Regions from separate parts of the Bacillus sp. PK6-16 genome, predicted to be linked through region 4. Evidence: riboswitches for the same ligand, from Rfam matches in the RefSeq annotation. Region 4 holds a riboswitch; each other region holds the start of a gene.
What was found. Region 4 has a riboswitch for lysine ahead of M1D66_RS22780 (amino acid permease). Riboswitches for the same ligand answer to the same signal wherever they lie in the genome.
Positions count from the first base shown of each region.

Region 1 (3,218 bases), 2.1 Mb from region 4:
AGTAAGCTGGGTTTGGGTATTTTCTCTCATGCTCGGTGGTATCGTAGCGGCACCAATCGCGGCATGGCTAGTTCGCATCGTTCCTTCTCATTTACTTGGCGTATTAGTTGGTGGTCTTATTATCTTTACAAACATTCGTACACTGCTTACTACATTTAAAGTGGATCCAACTATTATTTCACTTTCTTACGTTGCAGTTGGTCTTGTCGTTATTATTTCTATTTTCATTGCTGTTCGTAATCATTCCAATCGTCCTAATACGTCAACGGCTGAGTATCCGAATGATCAGAAGCAAATGCTACCATAACTATAAAAAATACCGCTCAATTTAGAGCGGTATTTTTTATTTTTCTATTTTCCAATTAATCATCATTTCTGTAGCATTTACTCTCTTCATATGTAACTTTTCTAAAACACGCATCGAACTATAATTATCTAGAAGTGTCTCTGCAATTATTGTTTCTACCTCACCTGTTTTGAAAGCCCAATCGATTAGTTCTTTTACAGCTTCTGTTGCATAGCCCTGATTCCAATATTTCTCAATGAATCCATAGCCAATTTCTACTGTTTGATCCTCGTTTGGTTTCCCTTTAAACCCAATATCACCTAAAACGCTATCATCTTCTTTTCGAAGAACATACCACGCCCCCCATGGTAATAAAGTTGCATCTTGTTTTACATTCTTTACATGCCCTACAATATGCGGGCCGCTATTGTATCCTTGCTCGTTAGCGACTTGAATCCTCTCTTCTGTACACGGCACTATATAGAGCCTTTCTGTTTCTAATTTCATTTTGATTTCCCCTTTTTGCTTAAACGTTACTCTAATTATAACAAATAATATGACTTTATTATGAATGTCGAATTATATTTTCTGAATTTTCTTTTAATTTAGAGGGTTTTTCAATATTTTTTGCGAAACATTTGTATAACAATTTTTTCTTTGCTTATTGCTACATAATAGTAGGTTCGGGTGGAGTTTTGCAAGCGTTTCCTATACAATAACCGATATTTTTTGACTTTTCCTAACAAAATATCTTGCAATATATTCAGAAAGTCATTACAATTGCCATATATTAAAAATCTTAGCAATATATCAAATCCTCATCAATCCGATGAGGTAGAGGTTGCGACTTTTAAGAGTACGACGGACGAGACACAGAGAATGTCACCGACTCCGTTTGAAAGGAAAAGTTGCCGAAGTTTATATTTCTTCTCTGGAAATATGAGCTGGGGCTGTCTCCGAAAGGAACAGAACTGTCACGTTTACAAAATTACCGTGTAAACGTGGGGTGCTATCTTAACGGAAGGGTATGATGGGGTGGTTATTTGTGAAACGTTCCGCCAAATTCCTTTGGCGGTTTTTTGTATTTTTCTCCCCCGCTCCTTCCTAACCTACAAGAAAAGGAGTGTTGAACATGAATAGCGCAACAAATCAATCTACCTCTAAAACGCAAACTACACAAGGACAAGGTGAATTAAAACGCGGATTAAAATCTCGTCACCTTACGATGATTTCTCTCGGCGGTACAATTGGTACCGGACTATTTCTTGCCAGCGGTGGTGTCATCCATTCAGCTGGACCTGGTGGTGCATTAATTGCATACGCCGCAATTGGAATTATGGTTTACTTTTTAATGACAAGCTTAGCTGAACTCGCAGCTTACATGCCTGTTACTGGATCTTTTAGTACGTACGCAACAAAATTTGTTGATCCATCACTTGGCTTTGCACTTGGATGGAACTATTGGTATAACTGGGCAATTACGATTGCTGCTGAACTAGCTGCTGTAACATTAATTATGAAATTTTGGTTCCCAGATACCCCTTCTCTTATTTGGAGCGGATTATGTTTAGCTATTATTTTCCTTTTAAACTACTTATCTGTTAAAGGGTTTGGTGAATCTGAATATTGGTTCGCACTTATTAAAGTAGTTACGATTATTATCTTTTTAATTGTTGGTTTCATGATGATTTTTGGAATTATGGGCGGCGAAACGGTTGGCTTCAAAAACTTCACTGTTGCAGATGCACCATTTAACGGCGGTATCATGGCAATTATCGGTGTGTTTATGGCAGCTGGTTTCTCATTCCAAGGTACTGAACTATTAGGAGTAGCTGCTGGTGAAACATCTGATCCAGAACGTAATATCCCAAAAGCAATTCGTTCAATCTTTTGGCGTATTCTTTTATTCTATATCCTTGCGATTCTCGTTATCGGTTTATTAATTCCTTATACAACTGAAAGTCTTGCTGCAAGTGATGTAACAGTAAGTCCATTTACACTTATTTTCGAAAAAGCGGGCGTTGCCTTTGCTGCTTCTGTTATGAACGCTGTTATTTTAACGGCAGTACTATCTGCTGGTAACTCTGGTATGTATGCATCAACTCGTATGCTTTGGGATTTAGCTCGCCAAGGGAAGGCACCAAAGTTTCTTGGTAAATTAGATAGCCGCGGTGTACCTGTTAACGCATTAATCGTAACATCGATTGTCGGTAGTATTGCTTTCATTGCTTCTTTATTCGGTGACGGTGTTGTATACATTTGGTTATTAAATGCATCAGGAATGTCTGGCTTTATCGCTTGGGTCGGCATTGCAATTAGTCATTACCGTTTCCGTAAAGCGTATATCGCACAAGGAAAAGATTTAAATGACTTACCATATAGAGCAAAATGGTTCCCCTTCGGTCCAATCTTTGCATTTACACTTTGTATCATCGTAATTTTAGGACAAAACTACGGGGCATTTATGGGTGAGTCAATCGACTGGAACGGTGTACTCGTTTCTTACATCGGTTTACCACTCTTCTTAGTACTATGGTTAGGTTATAAATTTACGAAAAAAACAAAAGTGATTCCACTTGATAAATGTGAACTAAAATAAAGTGAAACGAGCAAACAAATTTGTTTGCTCGTTTTTTGTTGCAAACCTCTTTACTTCCCTATTGCTCCTGTTTTTGCAATAATAAAGGAAATATAAATAAAGGTTGGGATACAATGAACATTCGCATTACTGATGAAGCAAAAGCAGCTATACATAGATTAGAACTTGAAGATAAAAAGATCGTTCGCATTAGAGGAACAATGACGAACTCTTGTAGTATTTTCGTTGATGTCGATTTAATTTGGGATACATATAACGCAGATGATGTTGTATATGAAGATGCAGAGCTTATCGTACAAATGGATTCATTCACGAAAGACTACACTGGTGATA
Region 1 covers NZ_CP096511.1:2,377,095-2,380,312, reverse strand. The annotation lists gene M1D66_RS12170 (sulfite exporter TauE/SafE family protein) at 1-307, shown strand, start outside; gene M1D66_RS12165 (GNAT family N-acetyltransferase) at 344-793, opposite strand; lysine riboswitch at 1,114-1,306, shown strand; gene M1D66_RS12160 (amino acid permease) at 1,419-2,885, shown strand; gene M1D66_RS12155 (iron-sulfur cluster biosynthesis family protein) at 2,999-3,218, shown strand, end outside.
Region 1: another riboswitch for lysine. It lies ahead of M1D66_RS12160 (amino acid permease); the one in region 4 lies ahead of M1D66_RS22780 (amino acid permease).

Region 2 (3,218 bases), 570 kb from region 4:
TTTTATCACAATTCTGATTTTTTTCAATCCTAGTTTTCCGATATATTTTAATTATTTTATTTTATAAAAAAGGAATTGCCCATTCGAACAACTCCTTTTCCTATTTAGACAAGCTCTTTAATACGTATGCGATCGTTCCCAATAATATTTTCATATGTTTCGCGTTCCACAACTACTTGCGATGTTCCGCCTTTTGCAAAGACAACGGCTGGTCTTCGAATCCGATTGTAATTATTCGCCATCGAGTACCCGTATGCTCCTGTACAGGAAACTGCTAGTAAATCAGAAGCAGCGACTTTCGGTAAATGAATATCCCAAATCAACATGTCTCCACTCTCACAGCATTTCCCAGCAATCGAAACGAGTTCCTCATTCTCATCATTCCCTCGATTCGCTAACATCGCTTCATAACGCGCACTATATAAAGCAGGTCTTAAATTATCTGTCATTCCACCATCGACTGATACATATTTCCGAATACCAGGAATATCTTTCACAGATCCAACTGTATAAATTGTTGTCCCAGCATCACCTACAATGCTACGGCCTGGCTCAATCCATATTTCTGGCAATGGATATTCACATACAGTAAATTGTTCTCTCACTGCACTTGTTACAGCTCGCACATATGCCTCAAGAGTTAATGGTGTATCTGACTCCGTGTAACGTATTCCAAATCCCCCGCCTACATTTAACACTTTTACTACATAGTTTGTTTGCTCTCTCACTTCTTCTAAAAATTGGCGAAGAACTTCAATTGCTCGAACAAAACCAGCTGTTTCAAATATTTGCGACCCAATATGTGAATGGATCCCTAGCACATTATAATTTGATTTTTGTAAAGCAAATCCAATTGCCTGCATCGCTTGACCGTTTGAAACACCAAATCCAAATTTCGAATCATCTTGACCTGTTGTAATATATTCATGTGTGTGCGCCTCTACTCCAGGCGTTACACGAATTAATATGTTCACAAATTTCCCATGTTGCATCGCTAAATCGTGTAAAACTTCTAATTCAAAGAAATTATCTACAACAAAACAACCGATATTCGCCTGAAGAGCCATCACTATTTCTTCTTCTGTTTTATTATTTCCATGAAAATGAATACGTGATGCCGGAAATCCTGCTTGGAGCGCAGTATATAATTCTCCCCCAGAAACAACGTCTAATGACATACTCTCTTCACGAGCTACTCGGCACATCTCCATGCACAAGAACGCCTTGCTTGCATATGCTACTTGATAAGAGAAACCACTTTCTTTAAAAGCACGATGAAATGCTCGGCATTTTCCTCGAATAGACTCTTCATCGTATACATAAAGTGGTGTTCCGTATTGCTTTGCTAGCTGCGTCGTATCGCACCCTCCAATTTCTAAGTGTCCTTGCCCATTAATTCGGCTTGTGCCGTGTAAATACATTTAAATTCCTCCCTTATTTCCTCTAAAACTCATAACCCCAATCTTCTATTCATTGCAGCACGCTTTTAGATAGACAAAAAACGCGCGGAACAATGTTCACACGCGTTTCTTATTAGGAAAAATATATATTGAAAAAATAAACGAGTTGTTATCTCCTCAAAATAAGAAACCGCATCAACATCTCCAAATAGCTCTCCATAAAATAAATCTTATGACAGTACTACATTTATTCAATGCAGTCCCAATATATGAATAAGATGGTTATTCTTATATTTCGGCAATAGTCCCTTTCAACCTATGATCACAGATTCCATTAAATCTCCCATAGCTTACTCTTTCCTATCGCGGCCTCTACCTTTGAGAGTAGATGAGGTAAGTCTATTTAATTTTCAAACATCTAATTGTTGCTATTAACAATACCAAAGGACCATTTTATTTGTCAAACAATTTTTTATATTGTTTTTTTACAGTTTAGTTTCGTATCATTTGGTAAGCGCTTTACTGAAATCTTTGTCACTTCCCATTCGCCTTCTTCGTTATTAAATGTAATCGTTACCTTCTCAAATGGTGGAGCAATTTTCCCAGCAACACGTTCATACTTTGTCACTTCAATACTTGCTTGAAATAAATATGTACCGCTATACACTTTTTTTAAACTAATAATTTTAGGACATTGATAAGGTTTCAAACTTCCATATTGTTTTTCAATTGCTTTATTTATTTTTGGAAATAAAACAGAATAAAGTGCATCTTCCATAAGAGGTGCATCATATTGGGCTACCGACACACTCGGTGAAGTAAAAAGTATAACACTACTGCATGCTATAAAATATAATAATTTTCGCATTATAACCTCCGTATTATCACGCGATTCTTTCTGCGTACGATAATTATCATACATAGAAATTCTGTTTTATTGTCTCCCACCACTCTTTTTCTACTCGATTATTATAAAAAAGCCCACAACCTTCTTTTATTTTCGTATAATGATACTCATAGTATAATAATCATAATAACAAAGGACTGTTCGTATATATAAAATGAGTCGTTAAGCAAACTGACTCACAAGAACTGTCATGCTTTTTTAGGAGAGGAGTATATTATGCTACAACATCTGTTTCCAAAACTGCGATTTGCACTCGTTGCAGTCGTTTTACTATGGATTAAAACATATATTGTGTACAAGCTAGCATTTGATATTAAAATTGATAATTTCTTTGAAGAATTCATGCTTTTTATCAATCCACTAGCTGCGTTACTTTTATTTTTCGGCTTAGCTTTACTTGCATCTAAGCACCGAAACCGAATTATAATTGGAATCAGTTTTATACTGTCATTTATTTTATTTGGAAACGCAATGTTTTATGGGTTCTATAACGATTTCGTTACTTTCCCGGTTTTATTCCAAACAAACAATATGGCTGATTTAGGGACAAGTATAAAAGAACTCTTTACGTACAAAACATTACTTTTATTTGCAGATGCAATTATTTTAATGTTTATTTCACGTAAATTCCCATCATTTGGCGACAAAACACCACTTTCCCGCTCAGAGAAGCGAACTTTCTTTAGCGGTGTAACAGCTTTATTAGCACTACAAATTGTTGTATCAGTTATTTATAAACCACAAATGTTCTCGCGCTCATTTGACCGTCAAACTGTCGTGAAGAATTTAGGTTTATACACATACCATCTATTTGACATTACGCTTCAATCCAAGTCTTCAGCTGAGCGTGTATTTGCAAGTGGGGATGGGTTTTCTGAAATTAAAAACTATACAGACTCAAAAGACAAACA
Region 2 covers NZ_CP096511.1:3,873,088-3,876,305, forward strand. The annotation lists gene lysA (diaminopimelate decarboxylase) at 105-1,421, opposite strand; lysine riboswitch at 1,602-1,783, opposite strand; gene M1D66_RS19795 (DUF3888 domain-containing protein) at 1,873-2,268, opposite strand; gene M1D66_RS19800 (LTA synthase family protein) at 2,524-3,218, shown strand, end outside.
Region 2: another riboswitch for lysine. It lies ahead of lysA (diaminopimelate decarboxylase); the one in region 4 lies ahead of M1D66_RS22780 (amino acid permease).

Region 3 (3,218 bases), 880 kb from region 4:
AGAAAAACATTCGAAACTTCGATGTAATGTTCAATATAAATTTCACGAAAAAAGAGCCACCGTAAATTTCATCCATCTTTCCTTCCCCTGTAAAACTATTCTCTTCTGTAATCGCATAACGCTTCTGCAATTCAGGATGAAGATTTTTATAGGTATCCCCTAATAATCGTTCATACATATTAGCCATACACTTATCCCTTTCTCGCCCTCTTGCAATTTTTCGCGCTTGGTAAATCGAAACTATTTATATAACCGACAATTGATAACCCCATTAGAAGAACATTTAATGTAATCGGATTAAACGCCCCTGTAAAGCTTGCAATATTCGTAAATCCTGCTGCTAACGTTAAAACTAGTAATACAATAATATGCAGTATAAATAATTTTCGTTTTATTATTGGCCACAGCCATACGACACCGAAAATTATTTCTAACATCCCAATTATTTTAAGTATACATATACTACTTTCATTTGAACCGATTAATACAGAAAGCATCTTTACTTCTTCTAAATGAGTAAACAGTAGTTTTGGCACTATCCCTTGATATATCCATACAAAAGCAAATAAAAAACATACGAGCCAATACGTCATTGTTCTTCTAATTAGTAACCTAGGATGAAGCCCCTTTTCTAACCATAATTTTAAAGCATCAAAACTCCAAGCAGTCGCCCAACCTAATAACGGCCGAAATATATAGCAATCTATTACATTCCCTACACGACCAAATCTTGTATCATAATCATATTGTGTCTCAAAATGGATGTATTCTTTATTTGGCGTATACTTCCAATAACCACGTCCTATTTGAATAAGAGATAATGTATTATCCGTCCAAAATTTTAAAGAAGAAATTCTTTCACCAGTTTCTTTTCTTATTTCACCTATTGATTCCCCTTCTCCAGCTATTTCAAGCCCAAATCCAATCTTTGTTTTATACAAAAACTTCTGTGGTTCTCCTTCTTTTTTCTCTAAATACGAAATTTCAGTAAAGCGAGCATCCCACTCTGTATGTATATGTGGTTCTTGCGTATATTCCCATAATTTTTCCATCGTCGTGTTCATTTTTGTCGCAACATAAATAGGCTGTTTCCTTTTCATTCTCCCCACCTCCTATGCACTATAAGTTTAATGTACATGCAATGAATTTATTTTGCTACATTTTTCACAAACTTCCCCAAAAAAAGAAAGAATTTTTAAAATATATATAAAACACTTGATTCCCCGAAAAATTTAAATTATTATAAAACAAATGTTACCAACAACTTCATAAATCAAACACTCTCGCCTAAAACGTGAGATAGAGGTTGCGATACTTATGAGTATTCTAATGGAGACACAGAGATGTCTATGAAGTTAGATAAAAGGAAGTATTGCCGAAATTGATAAATTTCTCTGCATTTATCAATTGGGGCTGTTTTCGAATAGAAACAGAACTGTCATATGTACAAACGTGTACGTATGAAGAGCTATCTACAAAAAAGAGATATCATTTTTTATGATATTCCTTTTTTGGCGGTTTTTTTATTAGCTCCGTTTTCTGTTTCCCTTTTCCTGTAACAGCACCATCCTCACTTATTTGAGATGGTGTTTTTTGTTTGTCTTTCTGGTAACTACAGGAGTATTGGGATTTATATATTTCCTAATCTATTCTTAAAAATAGACGAAAGAAGGAATCTGTAATGGAAACAATTGTTCAAAAATTCGGTGGCACTTCTGTCGGAAGCGTCGAACGCATTCAACATGTAGCAAATTTAATTATTGAAGAATATGAACGAGGTCATAGCATTGTCTCTGTCGTTTCAGCAATGGGAAAAAGCACAGATGAACTTGTCGCACTCGCTAACGCTATCACAGAAAATCCAAGTAAACGTGAAATGGATATGCTTCTATCTACAGGAGAACAAGTAACTATTTCATTATTAACAATGGCACTGCAAGCAAAAGGCTATCATGCAATTTCATTAACAGGGTGGCAAGCAGGTATTACGACAGAATCTGTACATAGTAGCGCACGGATTACTGACATTCATACAGATCGTATTCAATCTTATCTTGCTGAAGGTACGATTGTTATCGTAGCTGGTTTCCAAGGTATAAGTGTAGAAAATGAAATTACAACGCTTGGCCGTGGTGGCTCTGATACGACCGCTGTCGCACTAGCCGCTGCACTTAAAGCAAAAAAATGTGATATTTATACGGATGTTACAGGCGTATATACGACGGACCCACGAGTTGTAAAAGATGCTTACAAATTAGACGAAATTTCTTATGACGAAATGTTAGAGCTTGCTAATCTCGGTGCTGGCGTATTACACCCACGCGCCGTTGAGTTTGCTAAAAATCATAACGTAGTTTTAGAAGTTCGCTCAAGTATGGAACAAGAAAACGGAACAATTGTAAAAGGAGAATGTAACATGGAACAACAATCAATCGTTAAAGGTATTGCATTTGAGGATAATATTACACGTGTCACAATTAAAGGACTAGAACAAGGCTCGCTTTCAACAGTTTTCTCTACATTAGCATCAGCACACATTAATGTAGATATCATCATTCAAAGTATTACAAATGAAGGAACTGTACATCTCTCCTTCTCCATTCACTCGAATGATTTAAGAGAAACTTTAAAAGTTTTGGAACAAAATCAAGAAACTCTTCACTATGAATCTGTAGAACATGAAAACCACTTAGCAAAAGTATCAATCGTAGGATCTGGCATGGTATCTAACCCAGGTGTCGCTGCAAATATGTTCACTACTTTAAAAGAAGAAGATATTCATATTAAAATGGTAAGTACATCAGAAATTAAAGTGTCTGTCGTTATTGACCGCCTTCATTTAGTAACAGGCGTTGAGGCGCTGCATCAATCATTTATGGCGAAAATTGAGCCTTTCGTGCAAATGAGCTAATTTGATATGTTTAGTAACGCTTATAAAAAAATCATATTAATCTACTTCCTTCCTATTAAATAAAAAGCTATTCGTTAACAAGATGCTATATGACATATTAAAAGCACCTTGTCACATTTTCCTATACTGTGACAAGGTGCTTTTGACTGAAAGGAATTTGTAACTACTTAGTAGTATAATTATGAGGATGATTAAATAATGAACTTTTATACATAAGGAGATAAGACTATGGCAAAAAACAAATTACTACGAATGGACAATGTCAGCATCGTTGTAGAATCTCTTGATAACGCAATCTCTTTCTTTG
Region 3 covers NZ_CP096511.1:3,554,209-3,557,426, forward strand. The annotation lists gene M1D66_RS18090 (DUF4166 domain-containing protein) at 1-187, opposite strand, end outside; gene M1D66_RS18095 (DoxX-like family protein) at 192-1,100, opposite strand; lysine riboswitch at 1,293-1,479, shown strand; gene M1D66_RS18100 (aspartate kinase) at 1,682-2,911, shown strand; gene M1D66_RS18105 (VOC family protein) at 3,140-3,218, shown strand, end outside.
Region 3: another riboswitch for lysine. It lies ahead of M1D66_RS18100 (aspartate kinase); the one in region 4 lies ahead of M1D66_RS22780 (amino acid permease).

Region 4 (3,218 bases):
GTGACTATCACGCCACATCCAATGTATGTACATGTTCCAGGCTTTCGTAATCATTAACACGATAAAGATTGTACATAAAAAAGGTACAGTTAATTGCAATGATTGCATAGCAAGTGGAACGAGAATAAGGAACGTAAATAACAATGGGAAAAGCTGAATGATGTAATTGTATAGAAGAGATTTTTTGAAATAAGATGTTAATTTCTCTTCTAGTGCTAGTAAATAGACAGCATCAGGTTTTTGAATAAATGTACGGATAGGGCATCTCGTTATAATGAATGTAAGTACAATCGTTATAATTATTAAAGATATTCCTTTAGAAGGAGATGCTTTTAGAAACTGAGCATAATAATATGCACCAACGCATGAAATAAAGATAAAGCTATATAGTAAACCGTTAATCATACGTGCAAAGTATGTAATGATATTTTGAATATGTTGTTGGAAGCGACTGCTCCATAGCGATTCGATTGACATGTTTTTCACCTCTTTGTTCTATTATATATGTTTTACAAAAGAAAAAACGAGCAAATTGCGTTATGCAACTTGCCCGTTTTTCTTTTCGTTATTTTTTTTCTGATCACGATTCATTAATGGATAGAAAGCAAATCCGATTACGAATAAACCAATTCCGAGAAGGAACGTTTTTATATCGGATGCGCCCGTTTTAATAACCCATAGTGCGTAGCAAAGTGCGATAACTGCGACTATGCCATCTGTAATTCTTGCCCGCATTTCATTTTTATATGTTTCACCAGTTGCGACTAGTTTTAACTGGAAGATTGGTGAAACGAGATATGGAATGAGGTAGGCCAGTGTTGATACGGTAATAACGAATGTATAAGCTTCCGCAATGGTTCCTGATAATGTTGAGAATAGGAATACTTGCGACATAATGTTTGTTAATCGTAATGAGTAAATTGGACTTCCTTTTTTATTTGTTTTTGTGAAGAAGGAAGGGAAGAAACCTTCTTTTGCTGCTTGATAAGGTACTTCTGAGCTTAATAAAATCCAGCCTAAGATAGAACCGAACAGGGAAGTAAGAGCAAGTAATGCCATCAGTTTCCCGCCGCCGTGACCCATTGCAGCGTTTAGTGCATCTGCTAATGGACGTTCAGAAGCTTGTAATTTATCAACGTGAAGTACACCCATTGTTAAAATTGTGATTCCTAAGTAGATGGCAACTGTAATAAGTAATCCCGCAACTGTTGCGCGTTTTACCGTTTTTGGAGAAACAGCACGGTTTGATAAAAGAACGGCTGATTCAATTCCGATAAACGCCCAAAGTGTTGTAAGAGCAGCTAAATTCACTTGTGAAAGAAGACCGTGTGATGCCCCTGATTTATCAATCATCGGTGTGTACCATTGTCCAAATTTAGAAGCTTCGAATGCAAATAACGTAACGACGATGAATAAAAGGAATCCAGTTACTTTCGTTGTTGTTGCTAAGAAGTTTAGTTTTCCAGCTCCGCTTACACCGTTTGTTAATATAATATGAGTTCCCCAAAGTAAGATGGAACAAATCGTAAATGTAATTAGTTTTCCGACTTCTACGTTAAACGAACCGATTGAAAATAGTAGTCGCGTATCTTTCATAATTGGGAAGAAGAGTGATAAATATCCCGCAAATGATGTAATGATGGCAACGTTACTTGCCCAGTTTGCAACCCAATATCCCCATACCATACTGAAGCCAGCCATTTTTTTCTTTTTTGGTGTTGAGAATAAAGCATATGCATGACTTTGTGGCCCTGTCGTTAAATCAGGACGACGAATTGCTAAATTACCGAAAACAAGAGCTAGCATTAAAACACCAAACCCTGTAGTTAACCAAGCTAAAGTGACACCGAGTGGGCTTGCTGTTTGTGCCAACGTACTTGGCACCATGAAAATACCAGCGCCAACCATGTTACCGACAACGAAAGCTGTTAGTACCCAAAAGCCCCATTTTTTTTGTTGCATAGAAAATACCTCCAAAGTTAGTATAACCAAGTCAAGCGAGGAGATATGTATGTCTTCCTGAGTCAGGAAGAGAAGTCCCAAACAAAACAAAAAAAGCACGTAATTTGCCGCTACATGCTTTCTATCTTATAAGAAACCCACGACATACCTCTCGATAGCTCTCCACAAACGAAACGTTTGTGACAGTTCTGCACTTATTAAATGCAGACCCAGCAAGCGTGCATGGTGGACACGACTTACTTCGGCAACCATTCCTTTCTCATTCCTTCATCAATGCCACTACATCTCCTGAAATGATACTCTTAATGATTGCAACCTCTACCTCACCGAGATACGAATGAGGATTTAAATATTAAATTAACGTCTTTAAGAGTAACAAATGTATTTTTATACGTCAATGGATATAGTAATAATCAGATTATAGAGAAGAGTTTGTGATTAAAAGTAAGAGGGATTGTTATGTGATATTTGAATTTTCGTAATATAATACATGTTATTAGCGCTAGATGATTGAAAAGGGGATGAAGTAAATGTCTGTATGTCATAAACATTCAGTAATAGGTGTGCTAGATTCGGGAGTTGGAGGATTAACAGTTGCGAGCGAAATTATAAGACAATTGCCTAAAGAAAGCATTTATTATATTGGTGATAATAAGCGTTGCCCGTATGGGCCAAGAAGTGTAGAGGAGGTGCAATCTTTCGTATTTGAAATGGTTGAGTTCCTCAAACAGTTTCCATTAAAAGCGCTAGTCGTAGCATGTAATACTGCTGCAGCTGCTGCATTGACTGCGCTGCAAGAAGCACTTTCCATTCCAGTTATTGGCGTTATACATCCAGGAGCAAGAGCGGCAATTAAAGTGACAAAGAAAGGAGGAATCGGGGTAATTGGAACTGTAGGTACAATAAAATCTAATATGTATGAAAAAGCATTACACGAGCTGGATACATATTTGGAAGTGCATAGCTATGCTTGCCCGACTTTAGCCACAGTTGTAGAAAATCAATTAGAAGATACAGCATATGTCACGCAGCAAGTGAAACAAGCTTTACTTCCATTAACGAAAGAAGATATAGATACGTTAATTCTTGGGTGTACGCATTATCCACTTTTAGAGTCTTATATAAAAAAGGAACTAGGAGAAGACATAAAGATTATTAGTTCGGCAGAAGAAACAGCGATAGAGCTAAGTACCATTTTACAGCACAAAGGAATTTTGTCTGACAATCTGAATCCGAAGCATCGTTTTTTTACGACG
Region 4 covers NZ_CP096511.1:4,438,431-4,441,648, reverse strand. The annotation lists gene M1D66_RS22785 (ABC transporter permease) at 1-477, opposite strand, end outside; gene M1D66_RS22780 (amino acid permease) at 538-1,962, opposite strand; lysine riboswitch at 2,110-2,291, opposite strand; gene racE (glutamate racemase) at 2,493-3,218, shown strand, end outside.